Regions from separate parts of the Nocardioides hungaricus genome, predicted to be linked through region 1. Evidence: predicted binding sites of a transcription regulator. Region 1 holds the regulator's gene; each other region holds the start of a gene.
The links. Region 1 encodes LexA, which represses DNA repair genes until DNA is damaged. Its sites were predicted from a motif close to TCGAACANNTGTTCGA; they were not measured.
Positions count from the first base shown of each region.

Region 2: ACYVKX_RS20435 (HNH endonuclease signature motif containing protein) is a predicted target of LexA. The motif match lies at 1,876-1,891, and genes of this name have one in related genera.
Region 3: ruvC (crossover junction endodeoxyribonuclease RuvC) is a predicted target of LexA. The motif match lies at 2,327-2,342, and genes of this name have one in related genera.
Region 4: ACYVKX_RS03930 (SAV_6107 family HEPN domain-containing protein) is a predicted target of LexA. The motif match lies at 2,216-2,231, and genes of this name have one in related genera.

Region 1 covers NZ_BAAGRO010000044.1:3,631-7,741, reverse strand. The annotation lists gene ACYVKX_RS16680 (SigB/SigF/SigG family RNA polymerase sigma factor) at 1-522, shown strand, start outside; gene ACYVKX_RS16675 (hypothetical protein) at 546-887, shown strand; gene ACYVKX_RS16670 (LysM peptidoglycan-binding domain-containing protein) at 1,040-1,393, opposite strand; gene lexA (transcriptional repressor LexA) at 1,650-2,390, shown strand; gene ACYVKX_RS16660 (phosphatase PAP2 family protein) at 2,491-3,312, shown strand; gene ACYVKX_RS16655 (alkaline phosphatase D family protein) at 3,316-4,111, shown strand, end outside.
Region 2 covers NZ_BAAGRO010000056.1:33,847-37,957, reverse strand. The annotation lists gene gmd (GDP-mannose 4,6-dehydratase) at 1-270, shown strand, start outside; gene manA (mannose-6-phosphate isomerase, class I) at 262-1,500, opposite strand; gene ACYVKX_RS20440 (hypothetical protein) at 1,622-1,837, shown strand; gene ACYVKX_RS20435 (HNH endonuclease signature motif containing protein) at 2,037-3,284, shown strand; gene ACYVKX_RS20430 (helix-turn-helix domain-containing protein) at 3,408-3,773, shown strand; gene ACYVKX_RS20425 (hypothetical protein) at 3,805-4,111, shown strand, end outside.
Region 3 covers NZ_BAAGRO010000001.1:96,395-100,505, reverse strand. The annotation lists gene pdxT (pyridoxal 5'-phosphate synthase glutaminase subunit PdxT) at 1-243, shown strand, start outside; gene ACYVKX_RS00490 (YebC/PmpR family DNA-binding transcriptional regulator) at 254-1,033, shown strand; gene ACYVKX_RS00485 (hypothetical protein) at 1,082-1,282, opposite strand; partial or broken gene ACYVKX_RS00480 (hypothetical protein) at 1,986-2,075, opposite strand; gene ruvC (crossover junction endodeoxyribonuclease RuvC) at 2,365-2,904, shown strand; gene ruvA (Holliday junction branch migration protein RuvA) at 2,901-3,497, shown strand; gene ruvB (Holliday junction branch migration DNA helicase RuvB) at 3,503-4,111, shown strand, end outside.
Region 4 covers NZ_BAAGRO010000009.1:38,832-42,942, forward strand. The annotation lists gene ACYVKX_RS03910 (phytoene desaturase family protein) at 1-746, opposite strand, end outside; gene ACYVKX_RS03915 (ArsC/Spx/MgsR family protein) at 795-1,151, opposite strand; gene ACYVKX_RS03920 (YbaK/EbsC family protein) at 1,151-1,624, opposite strand; gene ACYVKX_RS03925 (hypothetical protein) at 1,691-2,140, shown strand; gene ACYVKX_RS03930 (SAV_6107 family HEPN domain-containing protein) at 2,340-2,771, shown strand; gene ACYVKX_RS03935 (class I SAM-dependent methyltransferase) at 3,004-3,720, shown strand; gene ACYVKX_RS03940 (DUF3040 domain-containing protein) at 3,864-4,111, shown strand, end outside.

The DNA of each region.
Region 1 (4,111 bases):
TTCCTCAGCTTCGCCGTGCCGACCATCCGTGGCGAGATCCGCCGCCACTTCCGCGACCTCGGCTGGACGGTCCGGCCGCCGCGCTCGATCCAGGAGACCCAGCAGAGGATCGCCGGCTGCGAGGCCGAGCTCTACCAGCGCCTCGGCCGGGCGCCGCGGCCCAGCGAGATCGCCGCCCACCTCGAGATCGACCTCGAGCAGGTCGTCGACGCGCTCGGCGCCCAGGGCTGCTTCGCCCCCGCCTCACTCGACGTGCCGGCCGGCGAGAAGGGCGACGAGACCGCCGGCCAGCGGATCGGCGGGGTCGACCCCGGCTTCGACCTGGCCGACGCCCGCGCGATGCTCGCGCCGTTGCTCTCGAAGCTGTCGCGCCGCGAGCAGCTGATCGTCGAGATGCGGTTCCTGCGTGGCTGCACGCAGGCCGAGATCGGCGAGGAGATCGGCGTCAGCCAGATGCACGTCTCACGGCTGCTCTCCCGCCTCGTCGCCCGGCTGCGCGAGGAGCTCGCCGTCGCCGCCTAGACCCATCGGGGACAATGGCTCCCGTGGTGGGTACGACGGGAGGCAAGCGGGCCGGGTCACGCCGGGGACCCCGGCGCAGGGCACGGTTCCAGCCCGCCCTCCTGCTCCTGGCGCTCGGCATCACCGCCTGCGTCGTGGCCTGGGGCTACCTCGTCTACGCCGCCATCGACTTCGGCTCGACGGCCCGCAGCGGCGACGACACGGCCTGGTGGTTCCTCGCGCTCGCGTCGGTCGGCGCGGTGGCCTGCCTGTTCGTCGGGCTGATGCTGGTCGCCCGGGTGACCCGGCGCATCGGCATCACCCGCGCGCCCGAGAGGGGCGGGGACCTGCGGCGGCCGGTCGGCGGCCGGCGGGCCTCCCACTGACCGGGCGACCTGACACCGCGACTGACACCGCGAGGGGCGGGACCGGTGCCGGTCCCGCCCCTCGTCTTCCCCGGTTTCGCCCGGCCGGGGTCGAGGCGGCCGGGCGAAGTCTCGAGCTGTGGTGGTTTCGAGACGGGCGCAGAGCGCCCTCCTCAACCACCGATAGGCACCACCAGCTGCTGGCCGGCGACGACCATGCCCGACTCGAGCGCGTTGAGTCTCTCGATCCGGTCGATCATCGCGCGCACGTCGCCGTCGTCGGCGAGGCCGGCGGCGATCTCCCAGAGGGTGTCGCCGGCGCCGACGAGCACGACGCGGGTCGGCTCGGGAGTGCCGGGCTCGTCGGTGGCGACGGAGCCGGAGGCGAGCAGGAGGCCGACGGCGAGCACGGCCACCAGGGCGACCGCGAGGACCACCAGCCGGCCGCGGCGGGTGAGCCGGACAGCGGTGATAGGCGTGGTGGTAGGCGAGGTGGCAGGGAGGTGAGTGGCGGTCATCGTGCTCATCGAAGGCTCCTGGGGAAGTGGGGGAAGCTGCCTGGCACCAGTTCTAGAGGCGGCCACCGACAGTCCTCGCGGACCGGTCCGGGCCGGGCTCTCGATCAGGTGTTCGATCGAACGTGTGTACGACGATAGAGCAGGTGTTCGAACGGCGCAAGCAGCGACACGAACATCTGTTCGAGCCGGCTCCTGGAGCGGGCGGGCGACACGCCGTTCGAACAGATGTTTGAACCTGGACGGTCCGGAGGGCTACCGTCGGCCCATGGCCACCCAGAAGAAGGTCTCCCCCACGGTGACGGAGCTGCCCGACGGCCCCCCGGACGCGACCGGGCTCACGCCGCGCCAGCAGCGGGTCCTCGCCCACATCAAGGACTCCATCGAGAAGCGCGGCTACCCGCCGTCGATGCGCGAGATCGGCGAGGCGGTCGGCCTGACCAGCTCCTCGAGCGTGGCCCACCAGCTCAAGGTGCTGGAGGAGAAGGGCTTCCTCAAGCGCGACCCCAACCGGCCCCGGGCGCTCGAGGTCTTCCTCCCCGAGGTGATGGCCGCCCGCCGCTCCATCTCCGGTGCCGAGGCCCACCCCGAGGACGGCGGCATCGACGAGACCGGCATCGGCGACGCCCGCCCGCCGGCGCAGTACGTCCCCCTCCTCGGCCGGATCGCGGCCGGCGGCCCGATCCTCGCCGAGCAGACCTACGACGAGGTCTTCCCGCTGCCCAGGCAGCTGGTCGGCGACGGCGAGCTGTTCCTGCTCGAGGTCCGCGGCGACTCGATGATCGACGCCGCGATCTGCGACGGCGACTACGTCGTGGTCCGCCGCGAGCAGACCGCCTCCAACGGCGACATCGTCGCTGCGCTCCTCGACGACGAGGCCACCGTCAAGACGTTCCAGCGCAAGGACGGAAATGTGTGGCTGCTGCCGCACAACGCTGCCTACGATCCCATCGACGGCAGCCACGCCACGATCCTCGGTAAGGTGACGGCAGTGCTGCGCCGGGTCTGACGGCTTCTGAACAGTCGGGGAAATACCTGAGCAGACCCTGGTGTTGAGTCCGGGCGGATCCCGGATCCCACGGGGAGGGTGCATGGACGAGGCTGGTGCTGTGACCACGGCACCTGCCCTCGCGCGGACAAGCGCCCTCCCGGGATGGGCCAGAGCGGGCCTCGAGGTCCTCCTCATCCTCGGTCTCTGGGTCGTGTACAGCCTCGCCCGGCTGCTCGCCGACACCGACTGGAGCCCGGCGGTGCGGCGGGCCGACGAGCTGCTGCAGTTCGAGCGGGGCATCGGCATCCGCTGGGAGATCCCGCTCAACCAGCTCTTCGTCGACTACCGAGTGATCGGCCTGGCGGGCAGCTACTGGTACGCCAGCCTCCACTACGTCGTCACCGCGGCCGTCCTGGTGTGGCTCTGGCGGCTCGGCCTCGACCGCTACGGCCCGGCCCGCCGCGCCCTGGTGATCGGCACCCTGATCGGCCTGGTCTTCTACATCACGCTGCCCACCGCTCCCCCGCGGTTCATCAACGGGTACGTCGACGTGCTCAGCCTCTACTCCGCCGACGGCTGGTGGGGTGGCGACGCCTCCGCCCCGAGGGGTCTCGGCGGGCTGACCAACCAGCTCGCGGCGTTCCCCTCGCTCCATGCCGGCTGGTCGCTGTGGGTGGCGCTCGCGCTGCAGCTCTACGCGACCCGGCACTGGGTGCGGGTGCTCGGCTGGGTCTACGCCGCCGGCACCGCGGTCGTCATCGTCGGCACCGGCAACCACTGGGTGGTCGACGCGGTGGCCGGCTGGCTGGTCATCCTCGCCGGCTGGTTGATCGCGCAGGCCCTGGGCCGGGTGCCGCTCGACCGGCTCTGGCGTCGGCGAACAGTTGAGCGAACACTCGGTGAACGAGCAGAACCCCCGGAGGGCCTCGTCGTTGAGTGAGGCGTGACGACGCCCGCTCCCCTACGACGCCGCTCGGTCCTCGGCACCACCGCCGCCGGCGCCGCCGCCCTCGCGCTCCAGCCGGGCGCGCTCCCCTCGACCCCCGAGAGCTTCGCCGCAGGCGCGCGCGGGCGCGTCTTCCGCCACGGCGTCGCCTCCGGCGACCCGCTGCCCGACGCGGTGCTGCTCTGGACCCGGGTCACCCCGACCGCGGCCAGCACCCCGGGCTCGGGCGCGGGGCCGAGGGTCGACGTCGAGTGGGAGGTGGCGCGAGACGCACGGTTCCGCCGCGTCGTACGCCGGGGGACGTTCGCGACCGGGCCGAGCCGCGACCACACGGTCAAGGTGGACGTGACCGGCCTGGCGCCGGCCACCTGGTACCACTACCGGTTCCGCTGCGCCGGCGCCACCAGCCCGGCCGGCCGCACCCGCACCGCGCCGGCGGCGCACGCCGAGCCCGACCACCTGCGCTTCGGCGTCGTCTCCTGCTCGAACTGGCAGGCCGGCTGGTTCAGCGCCTACCGCGGGCTCGCCGCCCGCGACGACTTGCACGCGGTGCTGCACCTCGGCGACTACGTCTACGAGTACGCGCCCGGCCAGTACGGCTACGGGTCCGACGACGTCGACATCCGCAGCCACGTGCCGCCGCGCGAGATGCTCTCGCTGAGCGACTACCGGCAGCGGCACGCGCAGTACAAGACCGACCCCGACCTCCAGGCCCTGCACGCGAGGTACCCGTGGATCATCACCTGGGACGACCACGAGGTCGCCAACGACCAGTACCGCGACGGCGCCGAGA
Region 2 (4,111 bases), on a different contig from region 1:
ACCGGCACCGGCTACAGCGTGCGCGAGTTCGTCGCGGCCGCCTTCGACCGGGCCGGGCTGGACTGGGAGAGGCACGTGCGCACCGACGAGCGCTACGTGCGGCCGACCGAGACCGCCGCGCTCCTGGGCGATGCCTCGAAGGCCGAGGAGCGGCTGGGCTGGCGGGCGGAGGTCGCCACCGACGAGCTGGTCCGGATCATGGTCGACGCCGACATCGCGGCCCTGGAGAGCGCCGGGCCGTGGATCGACCGGCCCTGGCCCTCAGCCTGACCGCGGCGGTACGGCGCCGATCGCGACGCGTCCGGCGCCGCCGAGCTCGATCGCGCCCTCGTCGTACCCGACGAAGACGGCGGACCCCTGGGTCAGCGTCCGGGTGTCCGTGCCGGACGCGACGGTCACCTCGCCGTCGAGCACCAGGACGATGCGCGGGCCCGCGACCGGCAGCTCGCTCGCGGGGGCGTCGACGAGGTGGAGGCCGAACTCCGCCACCGGCGGGGCGTAGGCCAGGGCCGCCCCCTCCTCGGCCGGGGTCCAGAGCGGCGGCGGCATCGGCCGGAAGTCCGCGATCTCGAGGAGCTCGGGCACGTCGACGTGCTTGGGCGTGAGGCCGGCGCGGACGACGTTGTCGGAGGCGGCCATGATCTCGACCCCGAAGCCCGAGGTGTAGGCGTGCACGACGCCGGCGTCGAGGAACATCGCCTCGCCCGGCCGGAGGATCACGTGGTTGAGCAGGAGGGTCACCAGCACGCCCGGGTCGTGCGGGTACCTCGCGGCCAGCGCCGGGGTCTGGGCGAACACGCGCGTGGCCTCGCGCTCCACGCTGTCCCGGTCCCGGTGGATCCGGCTGGACGGCGTACGCCGCCGGTGGCCGTCGTCCTCGGCGCGCCGTGCCGCCGCGCCGATCTCGGCGAGCAGGCCGGCGATCCGGTCGCCGGGCATCGCGAGCATCTCGGCCACGACCGCGTGGAGGGCATCGCCCGGGTCGCCCTCGGTCAGCTGTGCGGCGGTCGCGTCGGCCCAGGGGAGGTCGAGCAGCCGCAGGATGGCGGCGGACTTCGCGACGTCCCGGAAGCCGGCCATGCCCTCGAACCTGGTCAGGGCGACGATCAGCTCCGGCTTGTGCGACTCGTCCTGGTAGCTGCGGTCGGGCGCGCCGACCGGGATCCCGGCGGCCTCCTCGCGGGCGAAGCCCTGCCGGGCGCGCTGCGCGGTGGGGTGGACCTGGAGGGAGAGCGGCTCGGCCGCCGCGAGCGCCTTCATCAGGAAGGGGAGGTGGCCGTCGAACCGCTGGGCGACCTCGGCGCCGAGCGCCTCGCCGGGGCGTCTCGCGATCAGGTCCGCCAGCGTCGTCCCGTCCGGGAGCATGGCGGGGTCGCCGGGGTGGGCGCCCAGCCAGAGCTCGGCGTACGGGCCGCCGTCGGGCTCGGCCCCGAGGAAGCGCGGCAGCAGCGTGCGCGAGCCCCACTCGTACCTCCGCACGGCGCCGTCGAGCCGCTGCATCGTCGTTCCCGCTCCCTTCCCCAGGCCCTCCGACGGGTCATCCTAGGCGGCGGTCGCGGGCGTATCCCCAGGCCGGATCGGACCCTGTCGGACAACTGTCGAACGCGGCTAGTCTGGTGACATGTCGTCGTCGATCGGGTTCCGTCCCACCGCCGAGGACGAGCGCATCCTCCGCGAGGCCGCCCGTCCGGGCGAGAGCACCTCCGACACGCTGCGTCGCGCCCTGCGGCTGCTGGACCACGAACGGTGGCTCGGCCAGTTCCACGCCGACGCCGAGCGGATCAAGGACGAGGACGTCAACGCGGAGCCGGAAGCCTGGCTGTCACCGATGTCCTGAGACATCACACAGGGCCGGCCGGGCCCTTGACATTTTGTTCGAACAGGTGTTCGATAGCGGTAGGTCGACCGGCCGAGGTGGTCCACACCGGATCGAAGGTCGGCGGCTCAGGTTCCGCAATCGGTGAGTAATAGCGCCCAGGGGGCGCCTCCGGCGGGGCGACACGCGTCCAAGTCCCGTGTCCTGTCCGGAGTATCCGATGTGCTGGCAGTCCGATCCCGAGGTCCACCCGGTGGTGGCGTTCGCGGCACATGTCCGCGCTGCCGCCAAGGACGTCGCGGACGTCGAGCCGACGTTCATGTCCCCCGCCGAGAAGGCCGAGGCGCTGCGTGAGCTCGCCCGGGTCGAGGCGCAGGTCGCGGGCCTGCGGATGCAGGTGATGGCGGTCGCCGGCGACGTGGCCGAGCAGCACGGCGCCCGCGACGTCGCCGCCTGGCTGGCGGCCGAGACACGGACGGAGTACCGGTCGGTCCGGTCCGACCAGGAGCTCGCCGCAGGGCTGGAGCGCCACGGCCTGGTCGCGTCGGCCCTGCTCGCCGGTGACATCTCACCGGCGCATGCCCGGTCGATCGTGGCCGCGCTGGAGGTGCTTCCGCGCGGCCTGGACGTCGACGTGGCCGCGAGCGCGGAGACGGCGCTGGTCGGCTACGCCGGCGAGTTCCGTCCCGCACAGCTGACCCGCCTGGGTCGGCGGATCCTCGAGATCGTCGCGCCGGAGGTGGCCGACGAGGAGGAGGCCCGTCGACTGCGCGCCGAGGAGCAGCGCGCCACCTCCCGGCTGCGCGTGAGCTTCCGGCCCCTGGGGGACGGCATGACCAGGATCGTCCTCGACGTCCAGGAGTCGATCGCCGCCCGGTTCAAGACCTACCTCGACGCGTACACCTCGCCCCGGCGCAGCGAGCCGGCGCCGGGCGACCGGGTTCCCTACGGACGGCGGATGGCCGAGGCGTTCGGCTCGCTGCTCGAGCACCTCGACCCGCAGCGGCTGCCCGACCACGGTGGTGACGCCACCACGGTGCTGGTGACGATCGGCCTCGACCAGCTGCGGGCCGACCTGGCCGCGGCCGGGCTGATCGACGGCGACCTGTCCGGCGGCTCCAACCTCACCGCCGACGAGGCCCGCCGATTGGCCTGCACCGCGCACCTCGTCCCGGTCGTGCTCGGGGGAGACAGCGAGATCCTCGACCTCGGCAGGTCGCGGCGGCTGTTCAGCGCCGCCCAGCGCAAGGCGATGCGCCTGCGCGACCGCGAGTGCCGGGCGGAGGGCTGCACGGTCCCGGCGACCTGGTGCGAAGCCCACCATCTCCGGGGCTGGGCGGTCGGTGGGCGCACCGACCTCGCCGACGGCGTACTGCTCTGCTCGCACCACCATCATCGTGCGCACGACTCCACCTGTGAGATGCAGCGGCTGCCGAGCGGCGACTATCGCTTCCATCGGCGGACGTGACGGCGAGATCTTGCTGCTGCTAGCGGTTGATTCTCCTTTCTTCCAAGGAAAATCTGCCGGGTGTGAACGGATGCACATCACCTCTGCTTGCTCTTGCTAGCAAAGGCTGGCACCGTGGGAGTCATGGCGAAGGGCAAGGTCGGCAAGACCGTCGAGTCCCTCGGTGACTACCTCAAGGAGCAGCGCGTCGGCGCTCAGCTGACGCTCCGGCAGCTCGCCGAGCAGGCCGGCGTCTCGAACCCCTACCTGAGCCAGATCGAACGCGGGCTGCGCCGTCCGTCCGCCGAGGTGCTGCAGCAGATCGCCAAGGCGCTGCGGATCTCGGCCGAGCAGCTCTACGTCCGCGCCGGCATCGTCAGCCCCGACGACGGCGTGGGCGGTTCGGTGGAGCTCGCGATCCTCGGGGACACCGCGCTCACCGAGCGGCAGAAGCAGTCCCTGCTGGACGTCTACGCGTCCTTCCTCGCCCTCAACAAGGGCACCGATTGACCCCCCAATGAACCCCGATGAAGGAGTGGACATGGCCAAGACCAAGTTCGACATCAAGACCAAGTTCGACATCAAGACCGAGGCGGCTCGCCCGCTCTACGCCGGCGTCGGCGTCACCGACCTCGCCGTCGGGGTCGTGCGCGACTACGTCGCCGACATGCAGAAGGTGTTCGCCGACGTCCAGAAGGACGTGCAGGCCCGGATCACCGACTTCGAGTTCGAGCCGAGGGCGCTGCGCGACCAGGCCGTGACCGTGGTCAGCGCCGGCGTGGACGCGCTGTCCAAGGACGCCAGGGCGCGCCGTACCGCCATCGAGGCGCGCGTCGCCGAGCTCCAGG
Region 3 (4,111 bases), on a different contig from region 1:
GCGATCTTCATCCGGGCGCCGTGGGTCGAGGCCGTCGGCGACGGGGTCGAGGTGCTCGCGCGCGTGGAGCGGGGCGAGGCCGCGGGTAGGATCGTCGCGGTCCGTCAGGGTCCGCTGATGGCGACGTCGTTCCACCCCGAGGTGGGTGGCGACCCCCGGGTCCACCGGCTGTTCGTGGACCTGGTCCGGGCCTCGACGGGCTCGACCACCGGCTCGACCACCGGCTCGATCGACGAAGGTTAGAAGGAGACGCATGTCCGGCCACTCCAAGTGGGCGACCACCAAGCACAAGAAGGCCGCGATCGACGCCAAGCGCGGCAAGCTGTTCGCCAAGCTGATCAAGAACATCGAGATCGCGGCGAAGATGGGCGGACCCGACCCGGCCGGCAACCCGACGCTCTACGACGCCATCCAGAAGGCCAAGAAGCAGTCGGTCCCGAACAAGAACATCGACTCCGCGGTCAAGCGCGGAGGCGGCCTCGACGGCGGCGGCGTCGACTACGAGACGATCATGTACGAGGCCTACGGGCCCTCGGGCGTCGCGCTGCTGGTGGAGTGCCTGACCGACAACCGCAACCGCGCGGCGATGGAGGTCCGCACCGCGGTCAGCCGCAACGGCGGCACCATGGCCGACCCCGGGTCGGTCTCGCGGCTGTTCACCCGCAAGGGCGTCGTCGTGGTGGGCAAGAGCCAGGAGCGCGCCGGCCGGCCGTGGGCGGTGTCGGAGGACGACGTACTCGAGGCCACGCTCGACGCAGGCGCCGAGGACGTCGTCGACCTGGGGGACAGCTTCGAGGTGCAGTCCGAGCCCGGCGACGTGGTCGCGGTCCGCACGGCGCTCCAGGCGGCCGGCATCGACTACGACTCCGCCGAGGTGCAGTTCGTGGCGACCATGGACATCCCCGTGGGCGAGGTCGACGTGGCCGGCAAGGTGTTCCGCCTGGTCGACGCCGTCGACGACCTCGACGACGTCCAGAACGTCTTCAGCAACGCCGACATCCCCGACGAGGTGCTGGAGTCGATCGACGCCTGATGCTGGGTGGGGTTGTTGTCTGCAGCTTGAGCCGGGAGGTCGACGGCCTCAGGTCCACCGGCGGCGGATGCGGTACGGCGCCAGGTCGCTGATGTCGGTGCTGAACCGGGCGCAGGTGTCGGCATACTCGCGAAGCAGCCGGCGGCGCGCCGCGGCAGCGCCGCTCCGGCAGTCGGTGACCGTGATCCGGGAGACGCCGAGCTTGAACCCGGTGATGAAGTCCTGGCGGCGCTTCTCCGCCCAGAGCACGTCCTCCGGTCGCCTCCCGGCGAGATCGTCCGGCAGGTACTTGAGCCTGCCGGACGATCTCGAAGACGTGACGTCCGATCCGCAGGTCGCACCAGACCCTGCGGTGGCCGTCGGTGAGCCCGAACTGGGTCTCCGGGCGCCCGAGCCCGAGGCTCGCCACGAGGACCCGCCCCTCGGACTCGAGCCACGACTCGGCGCCCGGGTCGGCGAGGTCGATCGCGGCGTCCATGATCCGACTGCCGGGCCAGCACCACATCGCCGCCCGCGCCTGGTCGAGGTCGAGGCGGGTCGCGCCCCGGCGCAGCGCCGCGTCGCAGCAGGCGACGCCCGCCACCAGCCCGTGCTCGCGGGCCATGTCCAGGGCGGTGCGCGCCGAGTCGAGCGCGCGCAGGCCGTCGACGACCACGACCTGCTCGTCGCGGTACGGCGCGAGGTGGTGCTTCACGCCCGCCCGGACCGCGTCGCCGTGGACCTTGCGCCGCGTCACATGGACGGTGGCGGCTTCGGGGTCGGGCACGCCGAGACCGTGGAGGAGCGCGGCCGAGTCGTGGCTGAGCACGTGCTCGCAACGGAGCACCTGCTGGGCCGCGCGGACGCGGAGGAGCGGTCGCCCACGGTACGGGTCGAGGCCCCGCCAGACCGCGGCATCGGCGTACACCCCGTGGCGGAGGCGGACGAGCACGCCGTCGGTGAGAAGCCTCCGGAGGTCGGCATCGCGGAGGCCGGCCCCGGCAGCGGCGCGGCGGGTGAGGAGTCCGTGCTCGTCGAGTGGCAGGTGTCGGTGGAGGGGCATCCCTCACGATCGTCCGCCCGGGTCGGATGCTGCCGGGCCGGGAACGGCTCCGGTGGAGATCCGGGTCGGAGTGTGCGGCTGTGGGCGGTTTGTGGGCCTGTTCGAGCTGCCGGCTGTAACGCCGGGTTACTGCTTGTTCCCACGGTGATGCAACCTGGTGGGAACAAGGAGTAACCCGGCGTTACATGCGCAATGACCACCCCCGGGCGTGTCCTGTCAGCACATGGGGGAGCGGCCGACTAGCGTGACCTCCGAACACCTGTTCGGACGGAGGCGAGACGGAGGCGATATGCGTGTGCTCGGGATCGACCCCGGCCTGACCCGCTGCGGCCTGGGCGTGGTCGAGGGGACGGTGGGGCGCCCGCTGAGCCTCGTGGACGTCAACGTGCTGCGTACGTCGTCCGACCTGCCCGTGCCGCAGCGACTGGTGACGATCGAGAAGGGTGTGGATGCCTGGCTCGACGAGTACCGGCCGGACGCGGTCGCCGTGGAGCGGGTGTTCGCGCGCTCGGACGTGAGCACGGTGATGGGCACCGCGCAGGCGAGCGGGATCGCGATGGTCTGCGCCGCCCGGCGCGGGCTGCCGATCGCGCTGCACACGCCGAGCGAGGTGAAGGCCGCGGTGTCCGGCAACGGCCGGGCGGACAAGGCGCAGGTGGGCGCGATGGTCAGCCGGATCCTGCGGCTCGACGCGAGGCCGAGGCCGGCCGACGCCGCCGACGCGCTGGCGCTGGCCATCACCCACATCTGGCGCGGCGGCGCCCAGGCCCGGATCGACGCGGCGCTGGCGGGGTCTCGACAAGCTCGACCACCGAGGAGTGCATCGTGATCGCGTTCGTGTCCGGCAGGGTCGCCGCGGTGACGCTCTCCAGCGCGGTGCTGGAGGTCGGGGGAGTCGGCCTGGAGCTGATGTGCACCCCCGGCACGCTCGCGACCCTGCGCACCGGCCAGGCGGCCACGCTGCCGACGAGCATGGTGGTGCGCGAGGACTCGCTGACCCTGTTCGGCTTCGCCGACGACGACGAGAAGCAGACCTTCGAGCTGCTCCAGACCGCGTCCGGGGTCGGGCCGAAGCTCGCGCAGTCGATGCTCGCCGTACTCAGCCCCGACGACCTGCGCGTCGCGATCGCCGGCGACGACCCCAAGACCCTGACCACGGTGCCCGGCATCGGGCAGAAGGGCGCGCAGCGGATCATCCTCGAGCTCAAGGACCGGATCGGTACGCCGACCGGCGGCCGCGCCCCGGCGGTCCCCGCCGCGGTCGCCCCCTGGCGCGACCAGGTGCACCAGGGCCTGGTCGGGCTCGGCTGGTCGGCCAGGGACGCCGAGAAGGCGGTCGACGCCGTGGCGGCCGAGGCGGGCGACGTACCCGACGTGGCGGCGCTGCTGCGCGCCGCGCTCCGGACGCTGAGCAAGGCCTGAGGCGGATGCCCTTCCACGAGGACGACATCGACGAGGCGGAGACCACCCACCTCCGCTCGCTGACGGCCGCCGAGGCCGAGGGGGACGAACGGGCGGTCGAGGCGGCGCTGCGCCCGCGGACCCTGGACGAGGTCGTGGGCCAGGCACGGGTGCGCGACCAGCTCGGACTCGTCCTGGAGGCCGCCCGGCGCCGCGGTCGCGCCCCCGACCACGTGCTGCTGTCCGGCCCGCCCGGGCTCGGCAAGACCACGCTGGCGATGATCATCGCCGCCGAGATGGGCGCCCCGCTGCGGCTCACCAGCGGCCCGGCGATCACCCATGCCGGCGACCTCGCCGCGATCCTGTCGGGCATGAACGAGGGCGACGTCCTGTTCGTCGACGAGATCCACCGGATGTCGCGGCCGGCCGAGGAGATGCTCTACCTGGCGATGGAGGACTTCCGGGTCGACGTCGTTATCGGCAAGGGGCCGGGCGCGACCGCGATCCCGCTCGACATCCCGCCGTTCACCCTCGTCGGCGCCACCACCCGCGCCGGCCTGCTGCCCGGGCCGCTGCGCGACCGGTTCGGCTTCACCGCCCACCTCGAGTTCTACGAGCCCGACGAGCTCGACCGG
Region 4 (4,111 bases), on a different contig from region 1:
ACCGCCGCGACCCGGCCGTCGCGCACCACGAGGTCGCGCGCCTCGGTGCCGGTCAGCACCGTGACGCCACGGGTCGTCAGCCGGTCGGCCAGCACCTCGCCGAGCCGGGCCAGCCCGCCCTCGACGGTCCACGCGCCGAACCGCTGCTCGACGTAGGCCGACACCCCCGCCCAGGCCGGCACGTTGCGCAGGTCGTGCCCCTCGGCGACGTGCGGGTGGCCGGCAACCAGCCGCAGCCGCTCGTCCCTGAACGTCCTCCTCAGCCGCTTGTGCAGCGTCGCCCGGCTGTCGAGCAGGGCCGAGGGCGCGTCCGGGTCCCACGGGCTCTCGAGGTAGGTGCGGCGCAGCACGTCCCAGGTGTCGGCGTACGACGCGACGTGGTCCACCCACCGCCGGCCGAGGCCCGTGCCGAGCTCGTCGAAGGCCGCGAGCTGGGCGGCCCGCCCGACGCCGACCGACACCGACGAGCCGTCCTCGAACCGGTGCTCGCGGACCACGTCCAGCGGCACCAGCTCCAGCTCGCGCTCGAGCGGCCGGCCGGACTTGCGGAAGAGATCGCGCACGACCGCGGGCAGCAGCGTGTACGTCGGCCCGGCGTCCCAGGTGAAGCCCTCCTCGGCTACCGAGGAGAGCGCTCCGCCGAGCGTCGCCGCGCGCTCGACCAGCGTCACGTCGTGGCCGAGCTTCGCCAGGCGCACCGCGGACGCGAGGCCGCCGAAGCCTCCACCCACGACCACGATCCGCACGCGGAAACCCTAGGACCTCAGCAGGCCACGACCCTGCCCGACACTCACTCAGGTCTCGGCATCGACCACCCGGCGCAGCGACTCCGCGTCGCGGCCGACCACGGTGGTGCCGTCGGCGGCGGTGATGATCGGGCGCTGGATCGTCCGCGGACGGGCGGCGAGCGCGGCCAGCCAGTCGTCGCGGTGGGCGGCGTCCCGGGGCAGCTCGATGCCCTCCTCGCGCGCCTCCTTCGCCCGCGCGAGGTCCCACGGCTCCAGCCCGAGCCGGGACACGACCTCGCCGAGCTCGGCGGCGGTCGGCGGGTCGTCGAGGTAGCGGCGCACGGTGTACTCGATGCCCGCCGCGTCCAGCTCCGACACCGCCGTCCGGCACTTCGAGCACGCCGGGTTCAGCCAGATCTCCATCACTCGACCTCCAGCTCGGTCGCGCCGGTCATCGCGGCGAGCTCCTCGAACGTCGTTGAGTACACCGCCGAGGGGTGGCCGGCGGCGGCCCACACGACGTCGTACCGGCGCAGCCACGGGTCGAGGTACGTCGGCACCGGCCTCGGGTGGGCGATCGGCGACACCCCGCCGATGACCTGCCCGGTGTGCTCGCGCACGAACTCCGGCGTCGCCCGCTTCAGCCTCGCGACGCCGAGCTCCGCGGCGACCTTCGCGGTGTCCACGCGGTGCGCACCGGAGGTCAGGATCAGCATGGGGGAGCCGTCGGCGTCGAAGAGCAGGCTGTTCGCGATCGCCCCGACCTCGCAGCCCAGCGCCTCGGCGGCGAGCGCGGCGGTGTGGACGGAGTCGGGGAGGACGACGATCTCGCCGGTGCCGCCCCGGCCGTCGTGCTCGTCACGGAACCGTTCGATCGACGGATGCTCGGAGGTCATGACCGAGACCCTAGGGTGTCGGTGCACGGTGTCGGAGGCATGCCGTCGGCGAGAGGAGGAGTGCGGATGGGCCAGCAGCGTTCGGTGATGGTGGCCGGGGCGATCTGGCTGACCGCCGGGGCGGTCGGGCTCGCCGGCCTGGCGACGCTGTTCACCATCGTGTTCAAGGACGAGCTGGTCGACGGCTGGGCGGCGGGCCGTACCGGCGACACCGGGTCGGTGACGCCGCCGGCGTTCGTGCCGGTCTCGGTCACGATGTTCTTCGTCGTCGCGATGCTCACCTTCGTCGTGGTCGCGTTCTTCCGGCAGGGCCACGAATGGGCCCGGGTCATGCTCAGCCTGATCGCCGTCGTGCTCGCCGCCGCCACCCTCGCGGTGCTCCGCACCGACCCGCCGACACTCTTCCTCGGGGTCGCGATCGTCTCCCTCGTCGTCGACGTCGCCGCGGTCGCCGCGCTCTGGCACAAGGACACCCGCGCCTTCTGCGACGAGCCGGCGGACCTCTCCCGGCGCTGATACCACCGCTGGTCTCACCGCTGGCCGCTGCTCCCTTGACGGGCTGTCCGTGGGCGGGTGTACCGTGAGCAGCGTTCGAACAGATGTTCGAGCAATGCCCGGCGGGGACGACCTCGACCCCCGTCCCCGCCGGGTCCTCCCCGCCTCGGGGAGGGTCGTGGCCGGGGTCGCCGCACCGGGGTCGAGGGAGAGGTCACCGATGAACCCGTACGCCCTGCCCGCCACCACCCACGCCTACCTCGCCCGGGCGGCCGAGTCGCTGAGCGAGGCGGTCGCCGCGCGGGAGGTCCCGGCCCGCTACGCCTGCGCCCACGTCGCCGCGCTGCGGGCGGCCGCCGCGGTGCTCGCGGCCCGAGCCGCGCCGGCGCCCGTCCGGCGCCGGCCGCAGAGGAACGCCTGGCTGCTGCTCGCCGAGGTCGCCCCCGAGCTCGCCGAGTGGGCGCAGTTCTTCGCGGGCGGCGCGGCCAAGCGGGCGGCGGCCGAGGCCGGCTCGACCCGCGCCGTCACCGAGCGCGAGGCCGACGACCTGGTCCGCGACGCCGACCGCTTCCTCGCGATCGTGGAGCGCTCGCTCGGGCTGGTGCCGCACGTCGCGCTCGCGGACCGGCAGGCGGCGATGCGCGCGGGGTGAGCCTCGACGGCTGAGGTCGGAGGCCGCGCACGCCGCACGACCGGGGACCGACCCGTCTAGTAGCCCGTCGCCGCTAACAGTTGCGCTGCGCGCACCCAGGGCACGCACCTCGCGGCGTTGCCGTCGCTCGCGAGACAACCAGGTATGGCGTCGCGCCGGCGCCTTGCGATGCACGCACCCTGAGCACGCCCAACACCAAGTCTTAGCCACGACGGGCTACTAGGCTGGGCGCATGACGAGCGAGCGCCCGAGCGAGCGACGTAGCGCCGCCCGTACCTCCGTGGTCTGGGACGCGCTGCTGCCGGCCCTCGACGGCGTCGCGGACGTGCTCGACATCGGCGGCGGCACCGGCGGCTTCGCCGTCCGGGTCGCCGAGCGGGGCCACCGGGTCACGGTTGTGGACCCCAGCCCGGACGCGCTCGCCGCGCTCGACCGCCGCGCCCGTGAGGTCGGCGTGGCGGTCACCGGTCAGCAGGGCGACCTGTCCACGCTGCGCGAGGTGGCCGGCACCGACGGCGTCGACGCGGTGCTGTGCCACGGCGTGCTCGAGGTCGTCGACGACCCGGCCGCCGGGCTGGCCGCGATCCGCGAGGTGCTCCGGCCCGGCGGCACGCTGAGCCTACTGGTCGCCCAGCGCCACGCCGCCGTCGTCGCTCGTGCGATGGCCGGGCACTTCGCCCAGGCACGGGCGATGCTCGACGACCCCGCCGCGGGCGGCGGACGCGCCGGGCACCGCTTCACCGAGGACGAGGTACGCCGGCTGCTCGTCGGCGCCGGTTTCGAGGTCGTCACCGTGCACGGCGTGCGGGTCTTCGCCGACCTCGTCCCCGGCTCGCTGCTGGACCTGGAGCCCGGCGCGACCACGGCCTTGGTGAAGCTGGAGCGCGCGGTGGCCGAGCGCCCCGAGTTCCGGCCGCTCGCGACCCAGCTCCACCTGCTGGCGCGCTGACGCCGTCCCAGCCGGCTCGCGGCCGGGACGGACGGGCACGGTTCGATCACGAATTTCCCGATCCCGCCTACCGACTTGACCGGCCGCTGCCTAGACTGGCGGTAGCCGGGCGAGAGGCCCGGCCGAAGGACCAGGGAGGTGCGGTGCTCTCGGAAGAGGAGCTCCGACTGCTCGAGCAGATGGAGCGTGCCCTGGTCGAGGAGGACCCCAAGCTCGCCTCGACCCTGCGCGGCACGGCGTTCCGCCGCTCGGCCCGCCGGCGCGCGATCATCGCGGGCGTCTGCTTCGTCCTCGGCGTCGTGGTCCTGATGGCCGGGGCCGTCGCCCAGCAGCCGATCGTCGGCGTGGTGGGCTTCGTGGTCATGCTGGTCTCGGCCACCGTGGCCTTGAC